Regions from separate parts of the Nocardioides dokdonensis FR1436 genome, predicted to be linked through region 1. Evidence: predicted binding sites of a transcription regulator. Region 1 holds the regulator's gene; each other region holds the start of a gene.

Region 1 (3,273 bases):
ACGCCACAGACTCCCCCGAACCGGCCACCGCGCAGCCCGCTGGACGCCGCGCGGCCCGCTGAGGCCGCACCGTGCCGCACTCATCGGGGCCGAGCTCCACCGGAGACAGCGCGAGGGGCGGGCCCACCTGGGCCCGCCCCTCGCTTCCCCTGGTTTCGCCGGCCGGGGTCGAGGCGACCGGCGAAAATCGTGGGCGGCCGCAGCCGCCAGTGCCCCGCAGGGCCGTCGAGCAGCCTCAGCTGGTCGGGACCCGCAGCCGCTGACCGGTGACCACCAGGCCACCGTCGAGGGCGTTGAGCGTCTGGATGTGCTGGATCATCTCGCGCACGTCGTCACCCTGGGCCCGCTCCGTGGCGATGGCCCACAGGGTGTCGCCGGTGCCGACGGTGATCACCTCGGTCGGCGGGGGCGTGCCCTTCTCGCTGGTGGCCATCGAGCCGCCGGCCAGGAGGACGCCGGCCAGGACCACCAGCACCAGCGCGAGGCCCAGGACGACCAGGCGACCGCGACGGGTCAACCGGACCGGGCCGGGCGTCGTACGCGTCTGGACGGGGTGCTGGGTCTGCATGGGGAACTGGGCGATGGTGCTCATGGTGACCTCCTGGGGAAGGGGGTGGTCGTTGTCGTGATCGGTCGAGGTGATGTCTACAGACGGCCACCGACAGTCCCGGTCGAGAAGCTCCTCGACCAGGTGTTCGATCGAACACATGAGCGAGACTAGATCAGGTGTTCGAGGGAATGCAAGAGGGTGCGCGAACAATTGTTCGAGGCCTGTCGACGGGGGTTACCAGCCACACCCACCGGGCCGCGGTCCGACACGCCGTTCGAACAGATGTTTGAAGTTGCCCGCCCTGCGGCGCTACCGTGTCCTCACGACCATCCGAGCGGACACCCCGGCTCGGGCCTCGCGCACGAAAGGCACACGATGGCGACCAAGGACGGCGTCCCCCGCAAGCGGAAGGTCGCGGAGCTGCCCGACGGGCCCCCCGACGCGACCGGCCTCACCCCACGCCAGGTCAAGGTGCTCGGCTGCATCAAGGAGGCCATCGAGACCCGCGGCTACCCGCCGAGCATGCGCGAGATCGGCCAGGCCGTCGGCCTGACCAGTACCTCGAGCGTCTCCCACCAGCTGAAGGTGCTCGAGGAGAAGGGCTTCCTCAAGCGCGACGCGCACCGGCCCCGCGCGCTCGAGGTCTTCCTGCCCGAGCTGATGGCGCGTCGCCGCGCGATCTCCTCGGCCGACGACAGCTCGGTCGACGAGACCGACGTCGGCAACACCATGCCGGCCGCCACCTACGTCCCGGTCGTGGGTCGCATCGCCGCCGGTGGTCCGATCCTGGCCGAGGAGCGCGTCGAGGACGTCTTCCCGCTGCCCAAGCAGCTCGTGGGCGACGGCACCCTCTTCCTGCTCGAGGTCTCCGGCGACTCGATGATCGACGCCGCCATCTGCGACGGCGACTACGTGGTGATCCGCCAGGAGCAGACCGCAAGCAACGGCCAGATCGTGGCCGCCCTGATCGGCGACGAGGCCACCGTCAAGACCTTCCAGCGCAAGGACGGCAAGGTCTGGCTGCTGCCGCACAACGACGCCTACGAGCCCATCGACGGCACCCACGCCTCGATCCTCGGCGTCGTCACCGCGGTGCTGCGCAGCCTCTAGGGACAGCCTCTGGGGGCAGCCCCTGAGCCCCGCACCTGTCGCACCGTCGAACCGACGGTGAACACTCGGCGTCCGAACCCCCGTCCGCGTCACGCGGACGGGGGTTCGTCGTTGGATGAGGCGTGACCCCACCGCAGATCCCCTCCCCTGCCGCTCCCTCCCCCACCGGGCCCGTCCGCGACGCCGAGCGCGACCGCCTGGCCGCCCTGGGGCGGCGTACGGTCCTCGCCGTCGGGGCCGGCAGCGCCGCCGTGGCCGCCGGCAGCGGCGCACTCACCGCGCCCGCTGCCCGCGCGGCCAGCGCCCGGCACGACGTCTTCGCGCACGGCGTCGCCTCCGGCGACCCGCTGCCGCACGCGGTGCTGATCTGGACCCGGGTCACCCCCACCCGGGCCGCACAGCCCGGCTCCGGGAAGGGCCCGCGGCTGGGGGTGCGCTGGGAGGTCGCCACCGACCGCCGCTTCCGCCGTGTCGTGCGCCGCGGCCGCTTCGCGACCAGCGCCGCGCGCGACCACACCGTCAAGCTCGACGTCACCGGCCTCCAACCGGAGACGACCTACTACTACCGCTTCGTCGCCCGCGGGCAGCGCAGCCCGGTCGGCACCACCCGCACCGCCCCCGCCAAGCGCGCCACCCCCGCCAACCTGCGCCTGGGCGTGGTCTCCTGCGCCAACCTGCAGGCCGGCTGGTTCAGCGCCTACCGCCACCTCGCGGCGCGCCGCGACCTGCACGCGGTGCTGCACCTGGGCGACTACTTCTACGAGTACGGCCCCGGCGAGTACGGGATGGGTCGCGACAACGTCGACGTGCGCCCGCACGACCCGCCGCACGAGGTCGTCACGCTCAGCGACTACCGGCGCCGGCACGCGCAGTACAAGACCGACCCGGACCTGCAGGCGCTGCACGCGGCGCACGCCTGGATCGTGACCTGGGACGATCACGAGGTCACCAACGACCAGTGGAAGGCAGGCGCGGAGAACCACGACGACACCGAGGGCGACTACCGCCGACGGCGCGCCCGCGCCCACCGCGCGTACGACGAGTGGATGCCGGTGCGCATGGACGGCACCGCCTCGCTGGGCGACGGGGCGCGGCTCTACCGGCGCCTGCGCTTCGGCGACCTGGCCGAGATCAGCATGCTCGACCTGCGCACCTACCGCTCCGAGCAGGTCGCGACCCCGATCATCGACTCGGAGATCAACGACCCCTCGCGCTCGATCACCGGCAAGCGGCAGATGGAGTGGCTCAAGGACTCCCTGACCCGCGGCAACCACGCGCCGCAGTGGAAGATCATCGGCAACCCGGTGATGATCGCCCCGGTCACCTTCGCCGACCTGCCCAACGAGCTCGTCGACCCGGTCAACGACGTCACCGGGCTGCTGCCGCAGGACGGCTCGCCCTACAACGTCGACCAGTGGGACGGCTACACCGCCGATCGCCGCGAGGTCTTCGCCCACCTCGACGACCACCAGGTCAAGGACGTGGTGTTCGTGACCGGCGACATCCACTCCGGCTGGGCCAACGACCTGCCGCTGGACACCTCGGCCTACCCGGTGCTCGGCGACTCGGTCGCGGTGGAGTTCGTGTGCTCCTCGGTCACCTCCAACAACCTC
Region 2 (3,273 bases), 570 kb from region 1:
GCAGACCGCGGTGATCCGGGCGGGCCACGAGCTGACGCTCGACTGGACCCGAGCCAGCGATGCTGCGCTCACCGACTACGAGTCACAGCCGGCCGCTGCGGCGTCGGTGGCCTCGGCCGACCTTGATGCGGTGCTGGCGGCCGAGGCGGTGCTCGTCGTCGCGTCCGAGCACGAAGGTCGGGGGATGTATGTCGAGCTCGGCGCCGCGCTCGCGCGGGCCAGCGCCGGCGAGCTCGAGCAGGTGGCGGTCATCGGCTCGATCCATCACCAGAGCGTCTTCTTCTACCACCCCGCGGTGACGCGGTGGGTCAGCGTGGAGGAGTGGCTGGCGAGCCTGGATCGAGCTCGAGGGTGCCGTACGGCGTGACGGCGTACCTGTTCCCGTGCTGGTCGCGCCACAGGTAGTCGCCGTGGTCGGTGCGCTGGTAGCTCCACGCGTCGATGGTCTTGGCGCGGTGATCGTGTCTGCACAGTGGTGCCAGGTTGGCTGGGTGGGTCTGGCCGGGTGGGCCGCCGTCGTCGGGGTCGATGTAGGGCTCGATGTGGTCGAGGTCGCAGCGGCTGGCGGGGACGTCGCAGAACGGGAAGACGCAGTGGGTGTCGCGGCGGGTGACCAGGTCGCGCATCCACCGGGGCGGGTCGTGGGCGTCGACGGAGTCGGTGCGGGCCATGTCGAGGACCGGCAGCACCGTCACCGACGCCCCTGCGAGCCACTCGCGGATCTTGGTCAGGGTGGCGGGCCCGAGTCCGAGCACCTGCCCGACACCGGTCTCGGTGCCGGTGCCGGTGGCGTCGAGGTCGCTGGTGGTGACGTCGATGTTGAGCCTCACCCGGGGGCGGGGTGCACCGAGCCCGTCGAGGACCGCTGCCAGCGCGTGCACCTGTCGTTCGCCGAGGCCCGGGTCGAGCTCGGCGTCGGGGCCGGTGGCGGGCTCGGTGGTGTCGACGATCAGGTCGTGCAGCCGCTGCAGCGTGGGGGTGTCGCCGGTGATCCCCAGCCACGACGTCCCGGCCCACTGGCCGCCCTCACCGGCACGGTGGTGCCGCAGGCTGATGCCCCACTCACGAGTCCTCGCGTGCTCCTCCGCGGCCTCGAGGGTCTCGGGGTCGAACAGCGCCACGGCCTCCGCGACCGCCCGGTCGATCCGGGTCGGCCCGACGGAGTCCACGACCGGCGCCAGCGCCGCATCGACGTGCGCGGCGGCCTCGGGTGAAAGTCCCTGGGTGGCCTTCGCGACCCGGCGTGCCCGCCACAACGCCACGTCCAACGCCTCGACCCGGGCGTGGATCTTCGGCAGCCGGTGCCGCAGCTCGAGCGCCTCGGCCATCAGGGACGTGGTCGCTGCCGGCGACATCCGCATCACCGCAGCCAACGGCTGCGCGGAGAACTCCGCCACCGCCGGCACCCCCTCGCCACCGATCCAGGCGTCGCAGTCCCAGACCCGCTCCTGCTCACCCCACGAGAGCCGGTGCGCGTCGTCGACCGCGGGATGCAGGTCGCACCAGCGCAGCACCACCCGCAGTCGACGCCGCTCCGCCCTGCGGACCTCAGCCTCTGCCTCGTGGGCGAAGTCGAGCAGCCACTCAGCATCGAGGTCGTCGACCTCGAGAGGCTGCCCGTGGCTGTCGGTCTCGATCATGGGTCCGATCCTACTCGAACACCTGTTCGAGAGCAAGGGCTTTCTGCTGCGAATCGACCCACCAGCGCGACGCTCGGGGACGTCTGACGGGCCGACGTCGACCCGTCGGGCCATCCATGCTGTCCGGTCGGTCGGCGCCTGGTTTGACGAGCAGGGCCCGCTCGCGCCAGTGTCGCCGTCCCACGCCTCCCACCCCGACAGGACATCCCGATGAGCGCGCCCGGCACGTACCCGCTCGGTGTGGCCACCAGCGAGCAGGACCGTCGGCGGTACGCCCGACGGGCCCAGCTGCTGGCAGGTGCGTCGGTGGCCTACAACGTGGTCGAGGCCGTCATCGCGATCGCGGCAGGGCTGGTGGCCGGGTCGATCGCCCTGGTCGGCTTCGGCCTCGACTCCGTCGTCGAGGTCTCCTCCGGCCTGATCATCCTGTGGCAGTTCCGCCATGCCCTGCCGGAGTCACGTGAGCGCACCGCGCTGAGACTGATGGCGCTCTCGTTCTTCGCCCTCGCCGGCTACGTCGCGTTCGAGTCGATCCGCTCGCTCGCGAGCGGGCTCCGTCCGGAGGCCTCGACGGTCGGCATGGTGCTGGCGGCAGCGTCGCTGGCGATCATGCCGTTCCTGTCCTGGGCGCAGCGCCGCACCGGTCGTGCGCTCGGCTCCAACGCCGTGGTCGCCGACTCGACGCAGACCCTCCTGTGCACCTACATGTCCGCGGTCCTGCTGGGCGGCCTGGTGCTCAACGCGACGCTCGGCTGGTGGTGGGCCGACCCGGTGGCCGGCCTGGTCATCGCCGCTGTCGCGCTCAAGGAGGGCCGGCAGGCCTGGCGCGGCGAGGGGTGCTGCGCTCCGATGCCGGTCGGCGCGCCCGACCAGGCCGACGGGTGCGGCTGCGGGCAGGGCTGCGCCTGCTGCTGACCGCTCACCCCACAAGTAGGCAGAACGGGTGCCCAGCGGGGTCGGCGAGCACGTACAGCGGCTCGGTTTGCTCCCTGGTGCGGTCCAGCAGCAGCCGGGCGCCGAGCTCCTCCGCGCGCCTACGGTGCCGCTCGAGCGCCTCGCGGTCGGTCACGGCGAAGTCGAGGTGCATCTGCATCGGTACGTCATGCGCAGGCCAGGTCGACGCAGTGAGACGCTCGACCTCTTGGACCGCGAGGACCCGACGGCCCTCGGCGTCGACCAGCACCAGCCAGTCCGCGGCGTCGTCGGTGCCCTCGGTGGGTGGCTCGTCGCCCGGCCGGTATGTCAGGCCGAGCAGCTGTCGGTAGAACTCCGCGAGGCCGCGGGCGTCCGTGGTGTCGATCGCGGCGTGCATCAACCGTGGGTAGTCGTTCATGGATCTCCTCACGCGGGGCGGCGGGCTGCTCAGGCCACCATCACCCGCGTGCCGCGCCGCACCCGCGTGGCGGGGGCGTCGCGCACGTCCGCCCAGGCGTGGGCGAGGCGCTCCACGGCGAGGGCGAGCTCGTCGGGGCGGCGGGTCCAGGGCACCCGCACGAACCGGTCGAGCCCGCCCTCGGCGGCGAAGACCGGGCCCGGGGCGACGATCACGCCGTGCTGCTCGGCTGCGGCGGCCAGGGCGCTGCCGCGCGCCGAGGGCAGCTCGATCCACAGCGCCAGCCCGCCGCCGGGCGTG
Region 3 (3,273 bases), 1.4 Mb from region 1:
CAGCCGAGTGGACCTGTTCCTAGGTCCGTCGGTGGAACCGGACCTGGTTGTCGGCGCCGACGTCGGCCTCGTACTCCGGGTCGTGGATGCGGCGGTGGTGGACCGGGCACAGCAGCCGGCCCCGGGCGACTTTCGTACCGTGCCCGTGGGACCAGGGGTCGTCGTGGTGGGCGTGGCACATCGCGGGCGGGGCGTCGCAGCCCTCGGCGGTGCAGCCCCGGTCCCGCACTGCGAGAGCGATCCGCTGGGCGTAGGTGAAGAACCGGCGGGTCCTGCCGACGTCGAGGGGTTGGCTCTTCCCACCCAGCACGACCGGGATGATCCCGGCCTCGCACGCCAGCCGCCGTGCGGTCGCGGCGGAGACCCGAGCACCGGTGTCGAGGGTCGCGGCGGCCAGTCCGCCCATCAACGACGCTGCGGTCATCGTCACCACCACGGTCGCGTTCACCCCGCCCGCCCGAGGCAGGGCTGCGGGGTCGAGACGCTCGATCAGCTCCACGAACGCCGCACCCAGACGCTGTGCGGTCGGCCGACGTACCGGCACCGGCGCCTGATCGTCCTGGCCGTCTTGTCCGGTGCGCGTAGCGATCTGGTGCTTGGGTGCGGCGAACGCCAGCAGCGCCCGCTCCAGCATCTGCCCGACCAGCAGCGGCACCGTGAAAGACCCCTTGCAGCGACCCTCGCCGTCCTCACGGATCCGGAACACCGCCGCCTTCTCCGCCTCCCGCTCGGCCTTGGCCAGCTGCTCGGCCTCCCACGCCTCAGCCACCTCCGGGGCGACGACCTCGAGGATCCGACGCCCCAGGATCCTCAACGCCTTCGCGTCGTGGATCTCGGCGTAGGCGACCAGCGCCTTCGCGGCCTGCTCCAGCACCCCGGCGTCCAGGTCATCGGGCAGCACCTCCAGCGCTGCGGTGATCACGCCCGCCTGCTCGGCGTTGAGCTCACCACGACCCAGCGCCTCACGCACGACGCCGTACCGCTCCAGACCGGTGGCGAGGCGGACCTCGCGGAACGACTCCCGCTTCGTCGACCGGGTCGCGTAGGCGTGCCACACCGCCAACGACGGCGAGGCGTTGCGATCCTGGACCGCCACGGCCTCCGCCTGGACCAGCGCCCGCGAGCGGAGCTCGACCAACCTCGCCTCGGCCCGTGCGATCTGCACCAGCACCTCAGCGGCGTCGGCCTGGCCCATCGACCAGGCCGGGGTCTCAGCGACGTCGTCCAACACCGAGTGCACCCGCGCGACAGCGTCGCCGATGGGGTGCAGTGCCGTCGCGGTCATGGGGCCATTCTCCCAAGCCGCTAGGTAAAACGCCAGGTCAAACGGCGTTTTCCACAGGCGGATCGAAAACTTTTTCGAGCGTGCATAAAGTGACTGCTCGAGGGTGCAGAGGTGACTGGTCGATGGTGCAGAAGTGACCGCTCGGCTGTCAGCCGGAGACCGGTGCGGCCGGCAGCAGCGCCGAGCGGCCGTGCTCGGCGAACTCGGCCTCGATGGTGCGCCGTCCGGCGTCGTCGAGCGGGACGTACGCGCTGGTGCGGCCCACGCGCACGAGGACCGGGTCCCGGGTCAGCCAGCCCTCGCGGCGCAGCGGAGCCTTGTCGACCTTGCCGCTGCCGGTCAGGGGCATCTCGGCGACGATCCGCACGAAGCGCGGCCACCACTTGGCACCCATGTCCGGGGCCTGCTCGAGGTGGGCGCCGAACGCGACGGGGTCGAGGTCGACACCCGGCTCGAGCTCCAGGGCCGTCATCACCTGGTCCCCGGTGCGGGGGTCAGGCACCGCGAAGACGGGAGCCGATGCGACCCCGTCCATGCGTTGCAGCAGCCGCTCGACGGGCGCCGCGGAGAAGTTCTCGCTGTCAACGCGCAGCCAGTCCGAGGAGCGACCGGCGAAGTAGAAGAAGCCGTCCTCGTCGCGGTAGCCGAGGTCGCCCGACCAGAAGTCGTCGCCCTTGACCCGGTCGGCGTACGCCCCGGGGTTCTTGTAGTAGCCCTCGAAGGTGTGAGCAAGACCCACGGCGACCAATTGGCCGACGGCAGCGGGATCGACCAGCCGGCCCTGCGCGTCGAAGCGCGCCCGCGGGCACTCGACACCGGTGCTCTCGTCGAGCACCCGCACGGCGGCGTCGTTGGCGGGGAGCCCCAGCGCACCCGTCGGGGTGTCGGGGGTCCGGTTGATCCGGAACACGCCCTCGCTGAGGCCGTAGCCCTCCATCACCTCGCAGCCGAAGCGGGCGCTGAAGTTCGCCACGTCGGCCTCGGAGGCCTCGGTGCCGAAGGCGAGCTCGAGCGCTGAGTCGGCGTCGCGAGGGTCGACGGGCTTGGACAAGGCGTAGGACAGCGCCCGGCCGACGTAGTTGACGTAGGTGGCGCCGAAGCGGTGGAGGTCGTCGCCGAAGGCGCTGGCCGAGAACTTCCGGGTCATGCAGACCTGGGCCCCGACCGCCATCGCGGGAGCGAGGTTCATCATCACCGCGTTGCCGTGGAAGAGGGGCATGCACAGGTAGGTGATCGACGAGGGCCGCATCCGCACGCGCCCCACGATCGCCTGGGTCAACCGGCCGAGTCGACCCTGGCCGACGACCACGGCCTTCGGGGCACCGGTCGAGCCGGAGCTGAAGAGCAGCATCGCCAGCTGGTCGGGGGCCGGGAGTTGCGCCGGCAGCGCCGCTCCCCGGTGGGGGGCCAGGAGGGCGGCGTACTCCGCGGTGTCGACGTCGAGCACCAGCTCCTCGGGCACGCCGTGCCCCGTGTCGGTGACCAGGTGCCGCAGCCGGGACTCGGTGACGATCACGTCGACGTCGGCGTGCTGGACGTCCTGGGCGATCTCGGGGCCGCTGCGGCTGGCGTTGATCCCGACGACGACGGCCCCGGCGAGAGACCCGGCGCCGACCCAGAAGACGAAGTCGGGCACGTTCTCGAGCAGCACCCCGACGTGGACCTGACGGTCGTCCGGACGCGGGACCCGTGCGGCCAGCGCGGCGGCCCGGTCGGCGGCCTCCTGGACCACCTCGCCCCAGGTCCAGCTCCGGTCCTCGAACCGCAGCCCGATCGACGGGTCGCCGGCCCGGCTGCGCACCACCTCGGCAAAAGTCTCCACGTCAGTCCCCTCGATCACGTCGTGCCGATGCAACCAGTCCCCCGTGCGGGGCGCGGTCCGGCTCCCGTTGACCGAGAGCCGGACCGCGGCCCGGTCAGTCGATCCAGGCGTCGGCCATCAGGATCATCGAGCTGGCCAGGCCCACGACGCCGTGGACGTCGGTGTC

Evidence for each region. Region 1 encodes LexA, which represses DNA repair genes until DNA is damaged. Its sites were predicted from a motif close to TCGAACANNTGTTCGA; they were not measured.
Region 2: a site for LexA is predicted at 1,655-1,670, ahead of I601_RS12140 (HNH endonuclease signature motif containing protein). Genes of this name have one in related genera too.
Region 3: a site for LexA is predicted at 1,348-1,363, ahead of I601_RS02890 (HNH endonuclease signature motif containing protein). Genes of this name have one in related genera too.

What each region holds. Positions count from the first base shown of each region.
Region 1 covers NZ_CP015079.1:1,995,198-1,998,470, reverse strand. Annotated here, with positions in the region: gene I601_RS09420 (hypothetical protein) at 1-62, shown strand, start outside; gene I601_RS09415 (LysM peptidoglycan-binding domain-containing protein) at 236-592, opposite strand; gene lexA (transcriptional repressor LexA) at 926-1,660, shown strand; gene I601_RS09405 (alkaline phosphatase D family protein) at 1,783-3,273, shown strand, end outside.
Region 2 covers NZ_CP015079.1:2,564,574-2,567,846, forward strand. Annotated here, with positions in the region: gene I601_RS12135 (hypothetical protein) at 1-367, shown strand, start outside; gene I601_RS12140 (HNH endonuclease signature motif containing protein) at 309-1,640, opposite strand; gene I601_RS12145 (cation diffusion facilitator family transporter) at 1,851-2,555, shown strand; gene I601_RS12150 (VOC family protein) at 2,560-2,973, opposite strand; gene yczR (MocR-like transcription factor YczR) at 3,003-3,273, opposite strand, start outside.
Region 3 covers NZ_CP015079.1:599,146-602,418, forward strand. Annotated here, with positions in the region: gene I601_RS02890 (HNH endonuclease signature motif containing protein) at 20-1,285, opposite strand; gene I601_RS02895 (AMP-binding protein) at 1,434-3,107, opposite strand; gene I601_RS02900 (ABC transporter substrate-binding protein) at 3,202-3,273, opposite strand, start outside.